DNA from 3 places in the Streptomyces sp. NPDC047028 genome. Region 1 is predicted to be linked to each of the others. Evidence: riboswitches for the same ligand, from Rfam matches in the RefSeq annotation. Region 1 holds a riboswitch; each other region holds the start of a gene.

Region 1 (6,504 bases):
CAGGCATTGGGCGCGAGGTCCGTTCCGGCACCGCGGCGACGCACGGCGACCAGGTCGGTGCGCGGCTCGTTCACGGCCGCCGCCGACTCCGTGCCCGGCGCGGACTCCGCCGCCGCACCGCACACGTCCTGCCCCTCGTGCGAACCGCAGACGGACCCGCAGCCGGCCTCCGCGTGCGACCCGCACCCGGGCTCCGCGTGCGACCCGCAGCCTCCGCCGCCCGCCGTCACCCGGTGCTCGGGCAGCGTGATCTCCCCGGTGCCCTCCACCTCGAACCCGGCGTCCGCGATCATCTCCAGGTCGGCCTTGCCCGCCTGGCCCTCGCTGGTCAGGTAGTCACCGAGGAAGATCGAGTTCGCCAGGTTCAGGGCCAGCGGCTGCATCGTGCGCAGGTGGACCTCACGGCCGCCCGCGATCCGCACCTCGACGTCCGGGCAGACGAACCGGACCATCGCCAGGATGCGCAGGCAGCGCTGCGGGGTGAGGTTCCACTCCTTGCCCAGCGGGGTGCCCTCGAACGGGATGAGGAAGTTCACCGGCACCGAGTCCGGGTCCAGCTCGCGCAGCGAGAAGACCACGTTCACCAGGTCCTCGTCGCTCTCGCCCATGCCCGCGATCAGACCCGAGCAGGCGGACAGACCGGCGCCGTGCGCCTTCTGCACCGTGTCCACCCGGTCGGCGTACGTGTGCGTGGTCGTGATGTCCCCGTACGTCCCCTCGGACGTGTTGAGGTTGTGGTTGTAGGCGTCCGCGCCCGCCTCGCGGAGCCGCTCCGCCTGGCCGTCGGAGAGCAGCCCGAGGCAGGCGCACACCTCGACGCCCTCGTTCTGCTCCTTGATGGTCTTGATGGTCTCGGAGACCCGGTCCACGTCACGGTCCGTGGGACCGCGCCCGCTGGCCACCAGGCAGACCCGCTTGGCACCGCCGGCCAGGCCCGCGGCGGCGGCCTCGGAGGCCTCGCCGGGCTTGAGCCAGGTGTACTTCAGGATGTCGGCCTTGGAGCCCAGCCGCTGGGAGCAGTAGGAGCAGTCCTCCGGGCACAGCCCCGACTTCAGGTTGACCAGGTAGTTGAGTTTCACGCGCCGGCCGAACCAGTGCCGGCGTACCTTGCCGGCCGCGGCCACCACATCGAGCAGATCGTCGTCGGAGGTGGCGAGTACGGCGAGCGCTTCCTCGCGGGTCGGCAGCTCGCGCCGAAGCCCCTTGTCCACCAGCGTGTTCAGCAGGTCCATGAAAGTTGATCCTGTCCTACGGGACCGCTTCGGGCCAAGGAGAGTTTGCACAACAGAGACGCTTCGACGTGTGGGTATTGCCACACCCTGGGTGCCTGCCCGTGCCGCTAGTGTCTGTCCGCTACCTACAAAAGCCCCGGAGGACCCATGGCGTTCGGCTGGATCGACGAGCAGGCACAGGCGCGGCGCCGGGCCGGTCTCGTACGGACCCTGCGCCCGCGCCCCGCCGACTCGCCGCTGCTGGACCTGGCGAGCAACGACTACCTGGGCCTCGCCCACCACCCCGAGGTCGCCGACGGGGCGGCAGCGGCCGCCCGGACCTGGGGCGGCGGCTCCACCGGCTCCCGGCTGGTCACCGGCACCACCGAGCTGCACGCCGAGCTCGAGCGCGAGCTGGCGGACTTCTGCGGGTTCGAGGCGGCGCTGGTCTTCTCCTCCGGTTACGCGGCCAACCTGGCCGCGGTCACCGCGCTCGGCCCGCACGGCTCGCTGATCGTCTCCGACGCGGGCAACCACGCCTCGCTCATCGACGGCTGCCGGCTCGCCCGGGGCACCACCCAGGTGGTCGGCCACGCCGACCCCGAGGCCGTGCGCAAGGCGCTGGGCACGCACGACGGCGCGGCGATCGCCGTATCCGACACGGTGTTCTCGGTGGACGGCGACCAGGCGCCGCTGGCCGCGCTGGCCGACGCGTGCCGGGAGTACGGCGCCGGCCTGGTCGTCGACGACGCCCATGGACTCGGCGTGCTGGGCGACGGCGGCCGGGGCGCGCCGCAGGCGGCCGGGCTCGCGGGCGCGGACGACGTGGTCGTCACGGCCACCCTGTCCAAGTCGCTGGGCAGCCAGGGCGGCGTGGTGCTCGGTCCGGCCCGGGTGATCGACCACCTGGTCAACGCCGCCCGTACCTTCATCTTCGACACCGGACTCGCCCCGGCGGCGGCCGGCGCCGCCCTGGCGGCGCTGCGGCTGCTGCGCCGCGAGCCGGAGCGGGCCGCGCGGGCCCGCGAGGTCGCCGCGGAGCTGCACGCACGGCTGACCGCCGCGGGTCTGGAGGCGGTGCGTCCGGACGCCGCGGTGGTCTCCGTGCGGGCCCCGTCCCCGGAGCAGGCCGTGCGCTGGGCGGCGGACTGCCGTACGGCCGGGCTGGCCGTGGGCTGTTTCCGTCCTCCCTCCGTGCCCGACGGCATCTCACGGCTCAGGCTGACCGCCCGAGCGGACCTGTCCGGGGCCGAGATCGAACGCGCTGTACGAGTGATCGGCGAGACTCGACCATGAGTCGGCGTGACACGGCCGGGCGTCGCACGAGTGCCGACGGGGTTTCGTAGGGGTCGGTCAGTGGAGCGTGGTCAGGAAGCCCGCCCAGCTCTCCGGGGAGAAGAGCAGCGCGGGTCCGGTCGGGCGCTTGGAGTCGCGCACGGCGAGCAGCCCGGCCCCGCGGCCGGAGTGCGGCCGGGCCGTCTCCACGCAGTTGTTCGCGCCCGTGCTGTAGCTGCTGCGCAGCCATCGCACGCCGGGCAGATCGGTGCTGGAAGGGACGTTCCGAGGCAGTGCGGTCATGGTGCCTCCTCTACGCGCCGTCACCTATCGCGGTGATGTAGTCCACCGAGTCCTCGGGTGAAAGGGCGTGGATCCGAAGGGTGTTGAAGGCCTCCGCGTACGCCTGGAGGTCTTCTTTCCGTTCCAGATAGAGGCTACTCGTCAACTGGTCCAGAACAACCACGTCCAGATCAGAAGTGCTCGGAAAGGAGAAGATAACGAAAGGGCCGGTGAGGCCGACGTGCGCCCCGGTCGCGAACGGCAGTACCTGGAGCCTGACTTGGGGCAGCCGCGCCGCCTCCGCCAGCCGTCTGAGCTGACGGGCCATCACCTCCGGTCCGCCCACCTCGCGCCGGAGCACCGCCTCGTCCAGCACCGCGCTCAGCCGCAGCGGGGGATCCGAGCGCAGCACGTCCTGCCGGGCCAGGCGCACCTCCACCAGCGCGTCCAGCCGCTCCTCGTCGAGGCCCTCCACCGCGGACCGGGTCACAGCGCGTGCGTACTCGGGCGTCTGCAGCAGCCCCGGCACCACCGTGGTCTCCAGGGTGCGCATGCCGCTCGCCTGCGATTCCAGGCTGATGAAGTCCCGGTAGGCCGGCGGCAGGATCCCCCGGTAGGCGTGCCACCAGCGGTGCCGGGCGCTCGCGTGCTCCGACCCCGCCAACCCCAGCAGCAACTCGCGCAGTTGCCCGTCGTCGACCCCGTAGGTGTCGAGGAGTAACCGCACATCGGCCGGTTTCACCCCGCTGGCGCCGGTCTCGATACGGCTCACCTTCGACTGGTGCCAGCCCACCAGGCGGGCCGCGTCGCCACTGGTGAGCCCCGCTCCGGTGCGCAGCGCGCGCAGTTCGGCGCCCAGTTTGCGGCGCCGCACCGCGGGACCGTTCTGCATGGGCTCCTCCTCACTCGCCATTACTCCTTACGGGCCGCCCAAATACGCTCTGCCGTCGCAGAGTTCACCGCATCGAGCGACAGATATATGCATATCTTGGTGGATCGCTCCCCGTGACCGGTCCGGTGGTGGCAGTCTGACGAGGAAGCACCAGTCCGGGACCGTACTCGAACCAGCCGCTCCTTGTCGGACCGCGGCCCCGGGGGAAAGGGACGACATCGCCATGGCAGACCACCTGGAAGCATCCGTCACTCTGCCGAGCGATCCCGCCTCGGTCTCCGCGGCCCGCGCCTACGTGCTGGGCACCCTCGCGGAGTGGGGCCTGCCGTCGGACACCGACGCGGCTGACACCGTGCGGCTCATCGTCTCCGAACTCGCCACCAACGCCGTACAGCACACCTTCGGGCAGTCCCCCACGTTCACGGTGGACCTCGCCCTGGACCGTGACGAGGACCTGCGCATCGGCGTCACGGACAGTCACCCGCGTTTCCCGAAGAGACTTCCGGCGGCCGTCCAGCAGGACAACGGCCGCGGCATGGTCATCATCCGCTGGCTCACCGCCGAGTGCGGCGGCAGGCTCCGCGTCCGGCCTACGCGCGAGGGCGGCAAGACGGTGCTGATCGAACTGCCCTGGACGGCCCCGGCGGAACCGGTACCGGCCGCCGGCCAGCAGGAAACGTAGGGCGGGCCGAAAGGCGTCCTGGGGCGGGCCTGCAGGAAGCCTGGGGCGGCCCGGCAGGCACCTGAGGCGGGCCGACCTGAGGTCGGGCCGGCGGGAGAGCACGGGGCGCGGCCCCCGTCCGGAGCCGCGCCGCTCAAGTCATGGAGCCGGGTCAGCCGACCCGGCCGTACCAGACGTGCTTGGTCCAGAGTTTCTCCAGCTTCACCACATCCCCCGTCCTCGGTGCGTGCCAGATCTTTCCCTTCCCGGCGTAGATGCCGACGTGGTAGACGCTGGATCCATAGTGGAAGAACACCAGGTCGCCCGGTTTTCGGTGGCCGGCCGAGATGTGGTGGGTCCGGTTGTACTGCTGTGCCGCCGTGCGGGGCAGCTTCTTGCCCGCCTTCTTGTACGAGTACAGCGTGAGCCCGGAGCAGTCGAACCTGCGCGGCCCGGTGGCCCCCCACTGGTACGGGGAGCCCTTCTTGGACGCCGCGACCCGGAGGGCCTTCGTCGCCATGGTGGCGGCCGAGGCGTCGGCGGACAGGCCCGGGGCCACGATGGTGCCGCCCACGGCCGCGAGGGTGAGGGCAGAGGCCGTACCGGCGCGTGCCATCAGCGACGGGACACGATTGAGCGCAGTCATGCGCAACCCTTCGTCAGCCGCCTGTGAAGGATGACCTGTCGGATTCGGGCTGGCGAAGTTGCCCGGTCGCGTTCCCGCGACTTCACCCCAAGGGCCGCGCGGCACATCCGCCCGTCTGCGACGAACGTCCGTGCCGGCGACCCGTCTTGCTCGGGTCCTCCACTCCTGCCGATCCACTCCTGTCGACCGGTCATCCGGGCGGCGGCAGGACTCGGCGTCCGCCCGGACCGCCCCGCCGCTGTGGCGGGGGCTTGTCGTCAGTCAGGGATCTTCACTCACACGTGTCCGAAAATCCCAACGGAACCGCCCCTTTGTGGCGTTACTCACCACTCGCCCGTTCGGGTGGACTTCACTGTGTTCGAGACATCGTCAGGTGCCGTACGGGGACCCGGACCTGGCCCGAAACCCTCGATTGCGCCGTACGGCCCAATGCGCCGCGCAAGCCGGCCGGTCCTCGAAAAGGACAGTAAAAATGCTGAAAATACGCCGGACGTGGGTCCGTCGTTCGGGCCGTTTCAACTCCAGCCCGAACGACGTGCCGAGCGGGGCCCGGGGACGGATTCGGCCGGGCCCGGCATCGGCCGGCGGGGCCGGTCAGCCCGGCCCGCCGGGCGGCAGGACGAGCCGTGCGGTCCGCCGGTCGCCGTCCAGCACGCGCATCGCCCGCGCCAGGGTCTCCCCGTGCAGTTCCGTCTCGCCGCGCCGGTGCATCAGGGCGAGCGCGTCCCGCAACTCCTCCGCCTTGCGCACCAGGGCCTGAGCGGCCCGCAGGGCGCGGTAGGTGTCGGCGTCCCGGGCCGGATTGACGCGGCCCAGCAGGTCGACGACGTCCAGGTACCGGTCGACCAGCTCACCCTCCGCGCGCGTCAGCGCGGGCAGGGGCGGAAGTTCCTCGGGCAGCACCGGCGGCTCACCTCGCGCCCGGAGCGCCCGGGACAGTCGGCGCGGCCCCGCGCCGCGGTACGACGCCGTCCACCAGGCCGTACTCCACGGCTGCCGGGGCGTCCAGCACGAGCACCCGTTCCAGATCGTCGCGGACCCGCTCCGCGTCGCGCCCGGTGTGCCGGACGAGCAGTTCCTCCATCAGCGCGCGGACCCGGGCCAACTCCTGTGCCTGGATGGCCAGATCGCTCGGCATGCCCGTCACCGGCTCGGACAGGGAGGGCTGTTCGAGCACGATGCGCGCGCCCGGCAGAGTGAACCGCTTCCCCGGCGTCCCCGCCGCGAGCAGCACCGCCGCGGCCGAGGCGGCCTGCCCCAGGCAGTAGGTGGCCACGTCGCAACTGACGTACCGCATCGTGTCGTAGACGGCTGTCATCGCGCTGTGCGAGCCGCCCGGGCAGTTGAGGTACAGCGAGATGTCCCGGTCCGGGGCGGCGTGTTCGAGCTGCATGAACTGTGCCGTCACATCGTTGGCGGCCGTGTCGTCGAGGTGGGTGCCGAGGAAGACGATCCGGTCGTCGAACAGCTTCGAGTACGGGTCGAGGGTTCGGTGCCCGGAGCCGGTGCGCTCGGTGAATTCGGGCAGGACATGGCG
Region 2 (6,504 bases), on a different contig from region 1:
CGCATCGGCCGCCCGGCCGTCCTCATCCCTACGGATGAGGAGGCCGCCGTCCTGATCGCCGAGCACCAGGACGAGCTGGCCGGTTCGTTCCTCTTCCCGCGCGTGGAGCCGGGGCTGCCCCGCCGGCTGGCCAGCAAGCAGGGGCTGCACGAGCTGTGCGTGGAGCACGGCCTCGCGACGCCCGCGGCCGCCTTCCCGCAGTCGTACGACGACATCGCCGCGTTCGCCGGAACGGCGCGCTTCCCGGTGGTGGCCAAGAACCGTGAGGCGTTCGTCCGGCGCACCCGGCCCGCGGTGAACGGCACCACGAGGATCGCCACCCGCGCGGGGCTGCTCGAACTCGCCCGTGACTGGGGCGAGCGGCCGGGGGTGATCCTCCAGGAGTACCTGCCGAGGGAGGAGGCCGAGGACTGGATCGTGCACGCCTGCTTCGACGCCGATTCCGCCCCGCTCGCCCTGTTCACCGGCGTCAAGGTCCGTTCCTGGCCGCCGCACGCGGGCATGACGGCGAACGCGTACGTCGTCGACAATCCGGAACTCGCGGACCTCGCCGCACGTTTCATCAAGCAGATCGGCTTCAGCGGCATCATCGACCTGGACCTGCGTTTCGACCGGCGCGACGGACAGTACAAACTCCTCGACTTCAACCCCCGCATGGGCGCCCAGTTCCGGCTCTTCGAGAGCGAGTCGGGCGTGGACGTCGTACGGGCGCAGCACCTGCACCTGACCGGCCGACCCGTTCCGGAGGGGGAGCAGCGGGCCGGCCACCGCTATGTCGTGGAGAACATCGACCTGCCCGCCCTGCTCGCCTACCGCCGCAGCGGCTATACGACGCCGCACGCGCCGGCGCGTGCGAGCGGGACGGAGCTGGCCTGGTTCGCGGGTGACGATCCGCTGCCGTTCCTCACGATGCTCGCCCGCTTCGTGCGTCCGGGCGCGAAGCACCTCTACCAGCTGTGGCGGACCAACCGCCGCGGCGGCCACACCACAGCGAAGTAGGCACGTCACAGGCACCACCGCGAAGTAGGCAAGGCCACGAAGGTGGCGCACCGCGTTCCTGGGGAGGGACTTCGTGATCCGACCGGTTGCAGTCATCGGGGCCGGGCCGTTCGGCCTGTCCACCGCCGCCCACCTGAGGGCGCGCGGCATCCCCGTCCGCGTCTTCGGCGACACCATGGTCAGCTGGCGCGCCCATATGCCCGAGGGCATGCTCCTGAAGTCGACCCCGGTCGCCTCCAGCTTCGACTGCCCGCAGCCCGGCCACACCCTGGGCGACTACTGTGACGCCGCCGGCATCCGACGCCTGGTGACCGACGAGGACATCATCCCGGCGGACACGTTCATCGGCTACGGCGAGTGGTTCCAGGAGAAGCTGGTGCCCGGCCTGGAGCGGGTGCGGGTCGTCTCCGTGGACCGGGACAAGAGCGGCGCCTTCGAACTGAAACTGGACTCGGGGGAGTTGTTCACCGCCCGCGCGGTGGTGGTCGCCACCGGCCTGTCGGGGCTGGAACACCTGCCGGCGGAGCTGGCGGGGGCCGCGCCCGACGGGCCCGCCCCGACCGCCCCGCTCTCCCACAGCTCCCAGCACCACGACCTGAGCCGCTTCGCCGGCAAGGACCTGATCGTCATCGGCGCCGGTCAGTCCGCGCTGGAGACGGCGGCGCTGGCGGCGGAGGCGGGGGCCCGGGTGCGGGTGGTGGCGCGCGGACGCGGCCGGGTCGCCTTCGGGGCGCCGCCGTGGAACCAGCCGAGGCTCCGCCCCGAGTCGCCGTTCGGCCGCGCGTGGTCCCTGTGGGCACTCAGCTACTACGCCGACCCCTACCGTTTCCTCCCGGAGCAGACCCGGCACTATCTGGTCCGCCGGGTCCTCGGCCCGCTCGGCGCCTGGTGGCTGCGCGAGCGCTTCGAGGGCACCGTGCACGTCACGGACGTAGCCCGGGTGGCGGGCGCGGAGGCGCCGGACGGCAGTCCCGTGCTCACCGTCCGCACGCACGGTGGCCGCAGCGAGCGGCTGACCGCCGACCACGTCATCGCGGCCACCGGTTACCGCGTGGACATCGCGGCGATGGACTTCCTCGGTCCCGAGCTCCGCACGCGGCTCGCGGTGAGCCGGGGCGCGCCCAGGCTCGGAGCCGGCTACGTCTCCTCCGTGCCCGGCCTGTACTTCACCGGCCTTCCGGCGGCGGCCTCGTTCGGGCCGGTGATGCGGTTCGTCTGCGGCACGGAGTTCGCCTCCCCACGGCTGACGAAACACCTGTCGGCGGCACACGGCTGAGGGCCGCCGCCGGACCGTCCCCGGCGAAAGGCCGCGGCGGAGCGCGCCCGGCGGACCGCCGCCGGAGGACGCCCCCCGTGGACCGTCGCCGAAGGACGCCCCCCCGTGGGCCGCCGCCGGGGGATGCGCCCCGCAACCCTTGCGCCGGTCCGTCGCAACTCCCGCCCCCCCGCGTCCCGCACGCCTCCGGTCCCGTGCGCGCCATCACGGGGCCCGTGGGCACCACTTGGGGGCAGCGGGCACACAACTGAGCGAAAAGACAGGGTGAGTGGGTGGGGCGCGATGTCCGTATTCTCTGATCATGGCCGCCTCCCCCGCATATTCACTCGTCGCCACCGACCTGGACGGAACGCTGCTGCGCGGTGACGACACCGTCTCCGAACGGTCGCGCGCCGCGCTCGCGCGGGTGGCGCGCGCCGGGGCACGGCACCTGGTGGTCACCGGCCGCCCGGCGCCCAGAGTGCGGCCGCTCCTCAAGGAGCTGGGCTGCACGGGGCTCGCGGTGTGCGGACAGGGCGCGCAGGTGTACGACGTCGGCGCCGGCCGTCTGCTGTGGTCGGTCCGCCTGGACCGGGAGCTGGCGGAGACCGCGCTCGGCAAGATCGAGGCCGAGGTGGGCCAGGTGTACGCGGCCGTCGACCAGGACGGCGTGGACGGGCTCACGCTGATCGAGCCGGGGTACCGGATGCCGCACCCCACGCTGCCGGCCGTGCGGGTCGGCCGGCGCGACGACCTGTGGCGCGCGCCGATCAGCAAGGTGCTGCTGCGCCACCACACCCTGTCGGACGACGAGTTGGCGACCATCGCGCGCGGTGTGGTCGATTCGCTGGCCACGGTCACCATGTCGGGCCCCGGGACCGTGGAGCTCCAGCCGCGCGGGGTCACCAAGGCGGCGGGTCTCGCGCTGGCCGCCGCTCACCTGGGCCTGGCGGCCGAGCGGGCGGTCGCCTTCGGGGACATGCCCAACGACATCCCGATGTTCGAGTGGGCCGGGCACGGTGTCGCCATGGCGAACGCCCATCCGGAGCTGAAGGCGGTCGCCGACGAGGTCACCTCGTCGAACGAGGACGACGGCATCGCCGTCGTCCTCGAAAGACTGTTCCCGAGCCTCTGACGAGTCCAGGCCTGGGATCGCCGGCCTCAGTACGCGCCGAACACGTTGTCGATGGAGCCGTAGCGCGCGGCCGCGTAGTTGCAGGCGGCGGTGATGTTCGCGACCGGGTCGTAGGGGTCGAAGGAGGTGCCGGGCACGTGGTAGGCGGTGAACGTCGGGTCGATCACCTGGAGCAGGCCCTTGGACGGGGTGCCGGCGACCGCGTTGGAGTCCCAGAGGTTGATGGCGGCGGGGTTGCCGGAGGACTCGCGCATCACGTTGCGGTAGATGCCGTCGTAGGTGCCCGGGATGTGCCGCTCGGCCATGATCGCCAGGGACTCGCGGATCCAGCCGTCGAGGTTGTTCGGGTAGCCGGCGAGGGTGGTGGAGGGCGTCGCGGAGGTGGCGGTGGCCGCGGAGGCGCTGGTGGCGCCGATGAGGGGAAGCGCGAGGACGGCGGCGCCGGTGCCGGCGACGGCGAGGGTGCGGACGAGGCGGCGGGTGCGGGGGCGGCGGTGCTGGGCGGCAGCAGACATGGGGATGTTCCTCTCCGTCGCCTGCGAGGTGAGCTGTCGGGTTCGGGCGGGGAGGTGCCCGGTCGCGCCGCGCGGACGGCGGCACGACTTCACCCCAAGCCGTTCCGGTACGACGACTGCCGTCCGGTCCGGCGACTTACCTGGGTCCCCCGCTCCTGCCACACGAAATGAGTTCGTCGATGGGTGGTGTCGGGCGGTGGCAGGATTCGGCGTCCGTCCGACGGCCGGGAACGTATGCGAGAGCACATGTCGGGAACAAGTACCGGATTCACACAACGCGTCAGTTGACCTTGGTCTGTACCGTTTCGAGTACTTGATCCTTTGCAGCCGCCAATCCTCAACTAGCCGGTGACGCAAGGGGGGATGTGGAGGAGGTGCGCCATGGGGCGGTACGGGGCTCGCGTGACCCAATTCACGAAATGGCAAATTATGCAAAATCAGACATGGGGGATTTGCTCGTCCCGGAATGCCGCCATCCGTGTCCGTGGTTCTCGGGGATGCGTGCTTTTGTGCAAATCTCGCGGAATCCGTTAAGTCGATAAATGTCCGTTTCTGTCATCCGATCGCGGGCCTGCCGGGAGTGGTCCGGTACGGCCCGGCCTGTAGCGGTGGGCGCTAGCGGTGATCGAAAGCTGACCGGATACGCTGACTTGAGTGATGGCAGCGACCTATCGACAAACCGTGTAATCGCCAGCAGACACCAGCAGACAGGAGACCCCTCGTGACCGTCGTCGGGCCGTTCGGGCTGAGCGTGCGGGACCAGGCTCTGGAAGCCGATGTCCAGGCCGGATTGGCGGCTGTCGAGGAAGGCTTGCTCGAGGCCACCAAGAGCGAGGTCCCGTTCATCACGGAGGCCGCGCAGCACCTCGTCCGGGCCGGCGGGAAGCGGTTCCGGCCGCTCCTGGTGATGCTCGCGGCACAGTTCGGCGACCCCTACGCACCCGGCGTCGTCCCGTCCGCCGTCGTCGTGGAGCTGACCCACCTGGCGACGCTGTACCACGACGACGTGATGGACGAGGCCGCCGTACGACGCGGTGTGGCCAGCGCCAACACCCGCTGGGGCAACTCCGTCGCCGTGCTGACCGGCGACTTCCTCTTCGCTCGCGCCTCCCAGATCCTCGCCGACCTCGGGCCGGAGGCGGTCCGGGTGCAGGCCCTCGCGTTCGAACGGCTGGTGACCGGGCAGATCCTGGAGACCGCCGGCCCCACGGACGGCCGCGACCACGTCGAGCACTACCTGGACGTGCTGGGCGGCAAGACCGGCTCGCTGGTGGCCGTCTCGTGCCGGTTCGGCGCGATGATGTCCGGCGCCGACGAGACGGTCGTCGACGTCCTCACCCAGTACGGCGAACGGCTCGGCGTCGCCTTCCAGCTCGCCGACGACGTCCTGGACATCGCCTCCGACTCCCACGAGTCCGGCAAGACCCCCGGCACCGACCTGCGCGAGGGCATCCCGACCCTGCCCGTGCTCCGGCTGCGCGAGCGGGCTGCCCGGCTCGGGCTGGCCGAGGACGTCGCGCTGTGCGCGCTGCTCGACTCCGACCTCAGCGACGACGCCCGGCACGCCGAGGCGCTCGCCGCGCTGCGCGCGCACCCCGCGCTGGAGCAGGCCCGCCGCGACACCGTCCGCTACGCGGAGGAGGCGCGCTCCGCGCTCGCGCCGCTGCCCGAGTGCGACTCCAAGGCCGCGCTGCTCGAACTGTGCGACGCCGTGGTGCACCGCGCGGGCTGAACGGCCGGACGCCTGAACGCCCGTCCGCCCCTTCGGCGTAGGCAGCCGCGGTCCCGCGGTACACGGTCCGCCGTGCACGGTCCCGCCGTGTCCGACCCGCACCCGCGGTGTCTCCCGTACGACCCCTACGGGTCGGGGGAGATGCCGCCCCGGCATGTCATACCGCAGTCGTACACGAGTTGGCTCCGAGGTCTGACGCTTCCTCACGGCCGATTTGGTGAGATGGAAACCACGGAAATCACCACTCCTCACCGATTCGGGTGAGAATGGCGGCTCAGGGGGACCAGCGTGACGACAGCCGCCGCCGACGACGGAGGTAGGGCACACATGGCACCGTACGAAACCGACGACGTGGCGGGCGCCGCGCACGACGAGGACCGGCCCTCGGCGCGCCGCAAGGCAGCACGGTACGCGGTCCCGGTCGCGGTGGTGGGGGTGGCGGCGATCACGATCGGGCTGGTCCCGGCGCTGGCCGCCTCGGGCGACCCCGACCTGCCGAAGATCACCGCCCAGCAGCTCATCGAGAAGATCGCGAAGTCGGACGTGCAGCAGCTGTCCGGCACCGTGAGGTTCAGCACCGACCTCGGACTGCCGAACCTGGGCGGCCTGGAGGGCGGCCTCGCGTCCGGCATGGCCAAGGGCGACGGGGACGGCTCGTCCGCCGACCCGCAGTCCAAACTGACCGAACTCGTCTCCGGTACGCACACCCTGCGCGTGGCCGAGAACGGCCCGGACAAGCAGAAGCTGTCCCTGCTGGAGAGCGGTTCCGAGTACAGCCTCATCCACGACGGCAAGGACGTCTGGGGCTACGACAGCAAGAGCAACGAGGTCTACCACTCCACCGCCGCCGACTCCGGAAAGCAGCACC
Region 3 (6,504 bases), on a different contig from region 1:
GCCTCCGTCACCGCCGCCACCTTCTTCGTGCGCATCGTGATGTCACCGTTCGCCCACCCCCTGTTCACCGTCCTGACCGGCATCGGCTTCGGCGCCGGCGCGCTCGCGGGGGACGGACAGCGCGCCCGGCGCGTGCTGCTGCCGCTCGGCGGCCTGCTGCTCGCGATGGGCATGCACGCCTTCTGGAACGGCTCCTCGACCTTCGGCGCTTACGGCTTCTTCGCCGTCTACGGCCTGTTCATGGTGCCCGCGTTCGGCCTGCTGACCTGGCTCGCGATCTGGACCCGGCAGCGGGAGCTGCGCACCGTGCGCGAGGAGCTGCCGGCGTATGTGTTCGCGGGGTGGCTTGGCCCGGCCGAGCCGTACGTCCTCGGGTCGATGCGGGCGCGGCGGATGGCCCGCGAGTACGCCCGGCACCACTTCGGCGGCCGGCCCGCCGGACGGACGGTCGCGCGGTACGAGGCCTGCGCCACTTCGCTGGCGTTCCTGCGGCACCGGGCGCGGCTGGGCAGGGCGCCGGCCGACTTCGCCGTACGCGAGCGGGAGCTGTTGTCCGAGCTGTGGGCGCTGAGGGACGTGGCCTGGCCGGCGCTGGAGTACGCGACCCGCGCGTCCGCCCCGGCGCCGGCGCCCTACTGGCCCGGCTACGGCTACGGCCACGGCCACCTCCCTGGCCAGGGCTACGGCCAGGACTACTACGGCTGTCCGGCCGTGCCCTATCCCGCGCACAACCCGTACCGGACGTAGGCCCCAGCACACTTGGCCCCGCCGCACGGAACCCCGGCGGGGACCCTCAGGGGTTGAGGCCCTTGCTCCGCAGCCAGGTCATCGGGTCGATGGCGGTGGCCTGGCCGTTCGGGTGGACCTCCACGTGGACGTGCGGGCCGGTGACGTTGCCCGTGGCGCCGACGCGGCCGATGACCTGGCCGGTGCTGACCTTCTGGCCGACCGTGACGTTGATCGAGGACTGGTGGCAGAACCACAGCTCGGTGCCGTCGTCCAGGGTGAGGATCGTGCGGTAGCCGTAGGCACCGGCCCAGCCGGCCCCGGTGATCTTGCCGCTGTGGATGGCGTGGATGAGGGTGCCGGTGGGGGCGGCGAAGTCGAGGCCGGTGTGGTACCCGGAGGACCACATCGAGCCGGGCTGGCCGAAGGTCCCGGTGATCGTGTACGACGTCGTCGGCAGCGTGTACTGCTTGGCCAGCTTGGCCAGGCGCTCCGCCTCGGCCTTCTTGGCGGCGGCGGCCTCGGCGTCCTTCTTGGCGTCGGCGGCCTGGGTGGCGGCCGCCTTCTCCGCCTTGGCGGCCGCGTCGTCGGCCTGCTTCTCGGCCGCGGCGACGGCGGCCACGGTGGCCTTGGTGTCGACCTGGCTCTGCTGCCGGTCCGCCTGGGCCATGATCCGGTTGCGCAGCGCCTCGCCGGCGTCGGAGCCGCCCTGGTCGGTGGCGGAGGCGGTGCCGATGTGGGCCAGCGAGGCCGTGGTGGACGAGGGGCCGTCGGAGGAGTCGTCGAATAGGTGGCCGATGGACGGCAGGTCCGGCATCGAGATCGACACCGGCGGCTTGCCGGTGTTGGCGCTGGCCATGCCGCCCGCGCCGACGGCGGCGATGACACCGACGCCGAGGACGGTGGAGCTGCGGGCGAGTCCGCCGCCGCGCTGCTTGGAGACGCGGTGCCGGCCGCGTACCGGGCGGATGGAGTCCTCGGTGGGATTCCACTCCTCCCAGGGGCCCTCGTCGGTGCGCTGGTCGCCGTAGCCGTAGGGCTCGCCGTCACGCTGGCTCGGCACGAACGGGGCTGTCGGGGCAGGCCGGTTGGACGCCACGCGGGCGTACTCCTTTCCTTCCTCCGCCTACCGGGTTAGCTGACGGGTTCGGAGCAGGAAGGTCTCCTACGCGCGTATACGTGTCGTGGACTCACAGAGAAGTCCACAGCGGTATCCGCGTGATTCACCCCAAGGTGGTGGTTCCCCGGTTCCCTCGCGGGATTCGGCGCGTGCGCACGGAGCCGCCTCTTGTGACGGCTGGGACGACCGCGCTGCGTTATCGAACGTTAATAGACCGGGGTGGCTGTTTCCAAGCCGTTCTGCTTGATCATTACCCTTTCTAGGGCGGACGTACAGGCCAAGAGGCGCGCAAATCGGGCGGGTTGACCGAAATTCAGGAGTCACAGAGGTTTTGATGGTGACTCAGATGTTATGCGGAGGGCTCCGGTCCGGTCACCATGGGTGAGGTGCGGGGCCGGCGCACCAAGGGACGGCAGAAAACACTCAGGGCCGGAATCCAAAAGGATTCCGGCCCTGAGCCTTCAGTAGCGGGGACAGGATTTGAACCTGCGACCTCTGGGTTATGAGCCCAGCGAGCTACCGAGCTGCTCCACCCCGCGTCGTTGAGACCACTGTACGCCATCCGCGGGGTGCGATGCACATCCGTTCCCGCCGGGCCGGTCGAGGCGCCCCGACACCGGCGGAAGCCGGGGGTGCCTCAGCCCAGCAGGTGCGCGTTCGGCGCCTTGGCCGCGGCCTCGTACTGGGGCAGGACGACCACGTCCGCTCCCCCGCCGGTCAGCACCCCCGTGCCGTCGGCCCCGGCCACGAAGGTGTCCGGCTCGCGCCAGGCGGTGACCACCCTGCGCACGCCCGCCCCGAGGATCAGCTCGGCGCACGGCGCTGGGCGCGAGGAGCGGCGGGCGCAGGGCTCCAGGCTGCTGTACACGGTGGCGCCGGGCAGCCGCGGGTCGGCGGGGCCGAGCTTGGCGAGGGCGGCCTCCTCGGCGTGCACCACCGGGTCGCCACCCTCCCGCGAGTGGCCGCGCGCCAGCTCCGTGCCGTCGGCGGCGACCACGACCGCGCCGACGCTGAAGGCCGTCTCCGAGGGCGGGCAGAGCGCGGCCAGCTCGCAGGCGGTGCGCAGCCAGTGGCGGTCGGCCGGGGAAGCCAGCGGACCCGTGCCGGGGGCGGTGGGCTCGTACCGCGTGAGGACGACGTCCTCGATCCGGCGGGTCTCGGTGAGGCGGAGCCGGCCCGCCTGGTACGCGCCCGGACCGAACAGGCGCGGGGCCGCCGGGTCGCCGACCAGGACCGGGGCGAGGACCAGCTGGAGTTCGTCGGCGAGGTCCTGCTGGAGGAGCTGCGTGTGGACGGTGCCGCCGCCCTCGACCATCAGCCGCCGTACGCCCCTGACGTCGTGCAGGTGCTCCAGCAGCGCGCGCCAGTCGAGGGCCGGGCCGAGGGCGACGACGTCGGCGCTGCGGCCGAGGGCGCGGGCGGCCCGTTCGGCGCCCCGGTCGGTCGTGTAGACGATCTTCTCCCCGCCGGTGTGCCAGAAGTTCGCGGCCGGGTCGAGGTCGCCCGTGGCGGTGACGGTGACCTTGAGCGGATACTCCGGCTTCCCCCCGGCGAGGCGGGCCGTGCGGCGCTCGGCGGAGTTGACGAGGAGGCGCGGGTTGTCGGCGCGGATGGTGCCGGCGCCGATCAGAATGGCGTCCACGGAGGCACGCACCTCGTCGACCCGGTCGAAGTCGGCGGGGCTGGAGAGCAGCAGCCGGTCGGGGCCGGTGTCGTCCAGGCAGCCGTCGAGCGAGACGGCTGCGGACAGCAGGACGTACGGGTACGGCATCGGCGCGCTCTCCCTGGCCTTTGGACTGCGGGGTTTGGTTCAAGTTTGAAACAACTTACACTGGCGGCATGACGACCCGCTGGCTCACCCCCGAGGAGCAGCGCGCGTGGCGCGCCTACATCGCCGCCTCCCAGTTGCTGGAGGACGCGATCGACCGGCAGCTCCAGCAGGAGGCCGGCATGCCCCACCTGTTCTACTCCGTGCTGGCCAACCTGTCCGACGCGCCCGACCGGCGGCTGCGGATGACGGACCTCGCGGAGACCCTGAAGATCACCCGCAGCAGGCTGACGTACGCGGTGACCCGGCTGGAGCGCGACGGGCTCGTACGCCGGGAGGACTGCCGGTGGGACAAGCGCAGCAGCATCGCGGTGCTGACGGAGGCGGGCACGGCCGTCCTGGAGCGTACGGCGCCCGGGCACGTGGCCACGGTCCGCGCGACCCTCTTCGACCGGCTCACTCCGGAGCAGGTGGGGCAGCTGGAGGAGATCTGCACCGGGGTCGTACGGGGGCTGCAGGGCGAGGAGACGGGGAGCGCGGCGGAGGACGTGCCGTGGCGACGGCGGTCGGCACCCTGCTCGGGCACGGGCCCGGGGACGGGCTCAGGGACGAGCACGCCCGCCGGCTCCTCGCCGGACGAGCTTTCCTGACGCGCGCCGACCGGCACCACGGACGCCGCCGAAAAGCCCGTTGCTTTAAGTTTTAAGCATGGGGTAGGGTCCACGATCACGACCGCTTGCTTCAAATCTGAAGCACACGGCCCGGAGATCGCCACGGACCCGGAGGCCCGCATGCCCACCACCCCTGTCGCCACGCCGCGCGCCCGCGTCCGGGTCCCGCTGCGCTTCCACGACGGCTACGGCGTCGACGCCGAACTCGTCACCTTCCACGGCCTGACCGACGGCGCCGAGCACGTCGCCGTGGTCCTGGGCGACCCCGCGCCCGACACCGTCCCGCTGGTCCGTCTGCACTCCGAGTGCCTCACCGGGGACGTCTTCGGCTCGGCCCGCTGCGACTGCGGACCCCAGCTGCGGGAGGCGGTCGAACGCATCGCCGGCCGCGGCGGTGTTCTGCTGTACCTCCGTCAGGAGGGGCGCGGCATCGGCCTCTACAACAAGCTCGACGCCTACGCCCTCCAGGACCAGGGTCTCGACACCTACGAGGCCAACGCCGCCCTCGGTCTCCCGGAGGACGCCCGCGACTACACGGCGGCCGCGCAGATGCTGGCCGCGCTGGGCATCGGCGAGCTGGACCTGCTCTCCAACAACCCGGACAAGGCGGGACAGTTGCGGTCGCTGGGAGTGGTGGTCCGGGACCGGGTGCCGACCGGGGTGTTCACCACGGCGCACAACGTCCGGTACCTGCGGGCGAAGGTGCTCCAGACCCAGCACACGCTGCCGCTGGGCGAGTTGACGGAGCTGAACGCGGGCTGAGGCGCCCGTTCGCCACGCCGCCTCAGGCAGCGTACGGCCGTTCCGCCCGCGCGGACCGCAACGCCCGCCCCCACCACGTCAGCTGGCCGAGCATGCCCTTGGCGGCGCCCTCGGTCACGGCGGTGTCGTTGGGGGTGCCGTCCTCGGTGAGGTGCGACCACGGCCAGTGCAGACTGACCGCGTCCCGCATGCCGACCGCGTGCAACTCGGCGAAGACCAGGCGGAGTTGCTCGACCGCTCGGATTCCGCCGCCGAGTCCGCCGTACGACACGAAACCGACGGGCTTGGCCTGCCACTCGGCGTGGTGCCAGTCGACGAGGTTCTTCAGGGCGGCCGGGAAGCTGTGGTTGTACTCGGGCGTGATCACGACGAACGCGTCCGCCGCGGCGAGGCGCGGTGAGACCTCCTCGAGTGCGGCGGCGGCCTCGGGGCCCGGGGCGCCGCCGTGGCCGGGCATCGCCAGGGGCAGCGGCACGTCCGCCACGTCGATGACGTCGAACTCCACGTCCTCGCCGCCGACGGCGGTGCGGAGGAACCAGTCGGTGACGGCGGGGCCCACGCGGCCCTCGCGGACGCTGCCGACGATGACGGCGACGCGGAGCGGGGCGTCGCCGGACACGGACGTGTTGGTGGACGTGTTGGCAGGCACAGGAATCCCCCATGGGTCGGGCGTTCGGCCGCTCGGTGCGGCCGCCTCTCCTGAAACGTACAACGGTCGTTGTAATAAGTACAACGGTAATTGCACATCCATGGCCGGGTCCCGGTAGAGTGCGCGGCAGAGGAGGCCGATGTGGGCGACGTGGGTAACACGGGTGGCGAGACGAGCGAGACGAACGACGCCCGGCTGGAGCGGGCGCGGCGCGAGGTGTCACCGCGCAAGCTGGCCAAGCAGATCGCCATCGCGAGCGGTTCCTGCACCCTGTTCGGCCGTGAGGGCTACACCCGCGCCTCGGTCGACGCCCTCGCCGCCGAGGCCGGCGTCTCCACGCGCACCCTCTACAACCACTTCCCCGGCGGGAAGGCCCAGCTCTTCGGCGCCGTGGTGACCTGGTCGTCGAGCGAGGTGCGGGACGCCCAACTGGCCCTGCTGCGCGCGGTGCTGAACCCCGAGCACCCGCCCCGCCCGGAGGACCTGGAGCGCGACCTGGTCTCCCTGGCCCGCGCCTTCGTCGGGCTCATGACCGACTACCCGAACCACTTCGCCCTGGTCCGCCACATCCACTCCGAGGCGGACCACGTGCCGCCGGAGGTCCTCCAGGCCTGGCGCGAGGCGGGTCCCGAACCGGTGGCGCGGGCCCTCGCCGGCGCCATGGCGAACCTGGAGGACGCGGGCCTGCTCGACCTCCGGGGCGACGCCCCCCTGGCGGCGGCCCACTTCACGGCCCTCACGGGCCAGTTCATCGCCCTGCGCTCCCACTACGGCGTCCTCCCCCTCCCCGCGGAGGAGGTGGACGCCC

The links. Region 1 has a riboswitch for cyclic di-AMP ahead of ABZ854_RS02805 (C40 family peptidase). Riboswitches for the same ligand answer to the same signal wherever they lie in the genome.
Region 2: another riboswitch for cyclic di-AMP. It lies ahead of ABZ854_RS00580 (transglycosylase SLT domain-containing protein); the one in region 1 lies ahead of ABZ854_RS02805 (C40 family peptidase).
Region 3: another riboswitch for cyclic di-AMP. It lies ahead of ABZ854_RS16980 (M23 family metallopeptidase); the one in region 1 lies ahead of ABZ854_RS02805 (C40 family peptidase).

Annotation. Positions count from the first base shown of each region.
Region 1 is NZ_JBEYVS010000002.1:141,582-148,085, forward strand. It holds gene ABZ854_RS02775 (adenosylmethionine--8-amino-7-oxononanoate transaminase) at 1-7, opposite strand, end outside; gene bioB (biotin synthase BioB) at 1-1,232, opposite strand, end outside; gene ABZ854_RS02785 (8-amino-7-oxononanoate synthase) at 1,380-2,507, shown strand; gene ABZ854_RS02790 (DUF397 domain-containing protein) at 2,565-2,789, opposite strand; gene ABZ854_RS02795 (helix-turn-helix transcriptional regulator) at 2,800-3,660, opposite strand; gene ABZ854_RS02800 (ATP-binding protein) at 3,884-4,342, shown strand; gene ABZ854_RS02805 (C40 family peptidase) at 4,494-4,967, opposite strand; cyclic di-AMP (ydaO/yuaA leader) riboswitch at 4,971-5,194, opposite strand; gene ABZ854_RS02810 (hypothetical protein) at 5,562-5,870, opposite strand; gene ABZ854_RS02815 (ATP-dependent Clp protease proteolytic subunit) at 5,878-6,504, opposite strand, start outside.
Region 2 is NZ_JBEYVS010000001.1:114,063-120,566, forward strand. It holds gene ABZ854_RS00565 (ATP-grasp domain-containing protein) at 1-999, shown strand, start outside; gene ABZ854_RS00570 (FAD-dependent oxidoreductase) at 1,073-2,275, shown strand; gene ABZ854_RS00575 (Cof-type HAD-IIB family hydrolase) at 2,577-3,389, shown strand; gene ABZ854_RS00580 (transglycosylase SLT domain-containing protein) at 3,416-3,904, opposite strand; cyclic di-AMP (ydaO/yuaA leader) riboswitch at 3,910-4,093, opposite strand; gene ABZ854_RS00585 (polyprenyl synthetase family protein) at 4,626-5,636, shown strand; gene ABZ854_RS00590 (sigma-E factor regulatory protein RseB domain-containing protein) at 5,964-6,504, shown strand, end outside.
Region 3 is NZ_JBEYVS010000017.1:23,482-29,985, forward strand. It holds gene ABZ854_RS16975 (PrsW family intramembrane metalloprotease) at 1-747, shown strand, start outside; gene ABZ854_RS16980 (M23 family metallopeptidase) at 794-1,825, opposite strand; cyclic di-AMP (ydaO/yuaA leader) riboswitch at 1,833-2,004, opposite strand; tRNA gene ABZ854_RS16985 (tRNA-Met) at 2,312-2,385, opposite strand; gene ABZ854_RS16990 (dihydrofolate reductase family protein) at 2,484-3,617, opposite strand; gene ABZ854_RS16995 (MarR family transcriptional regulator) at 3,686-4,264, shown strand; gene ribA (GTP cyclohydrolase II) at 4,406-5,047, shown strand; gene ABZ854_RS17005 (NAD(P)H-dependent oxidoreductase) at 5,070-5,696, opposite strand; gene ABZ854_RS17010 (TetR/AcrR family transcriptional regulator) at 5,838-6,504, shown strand, end outside.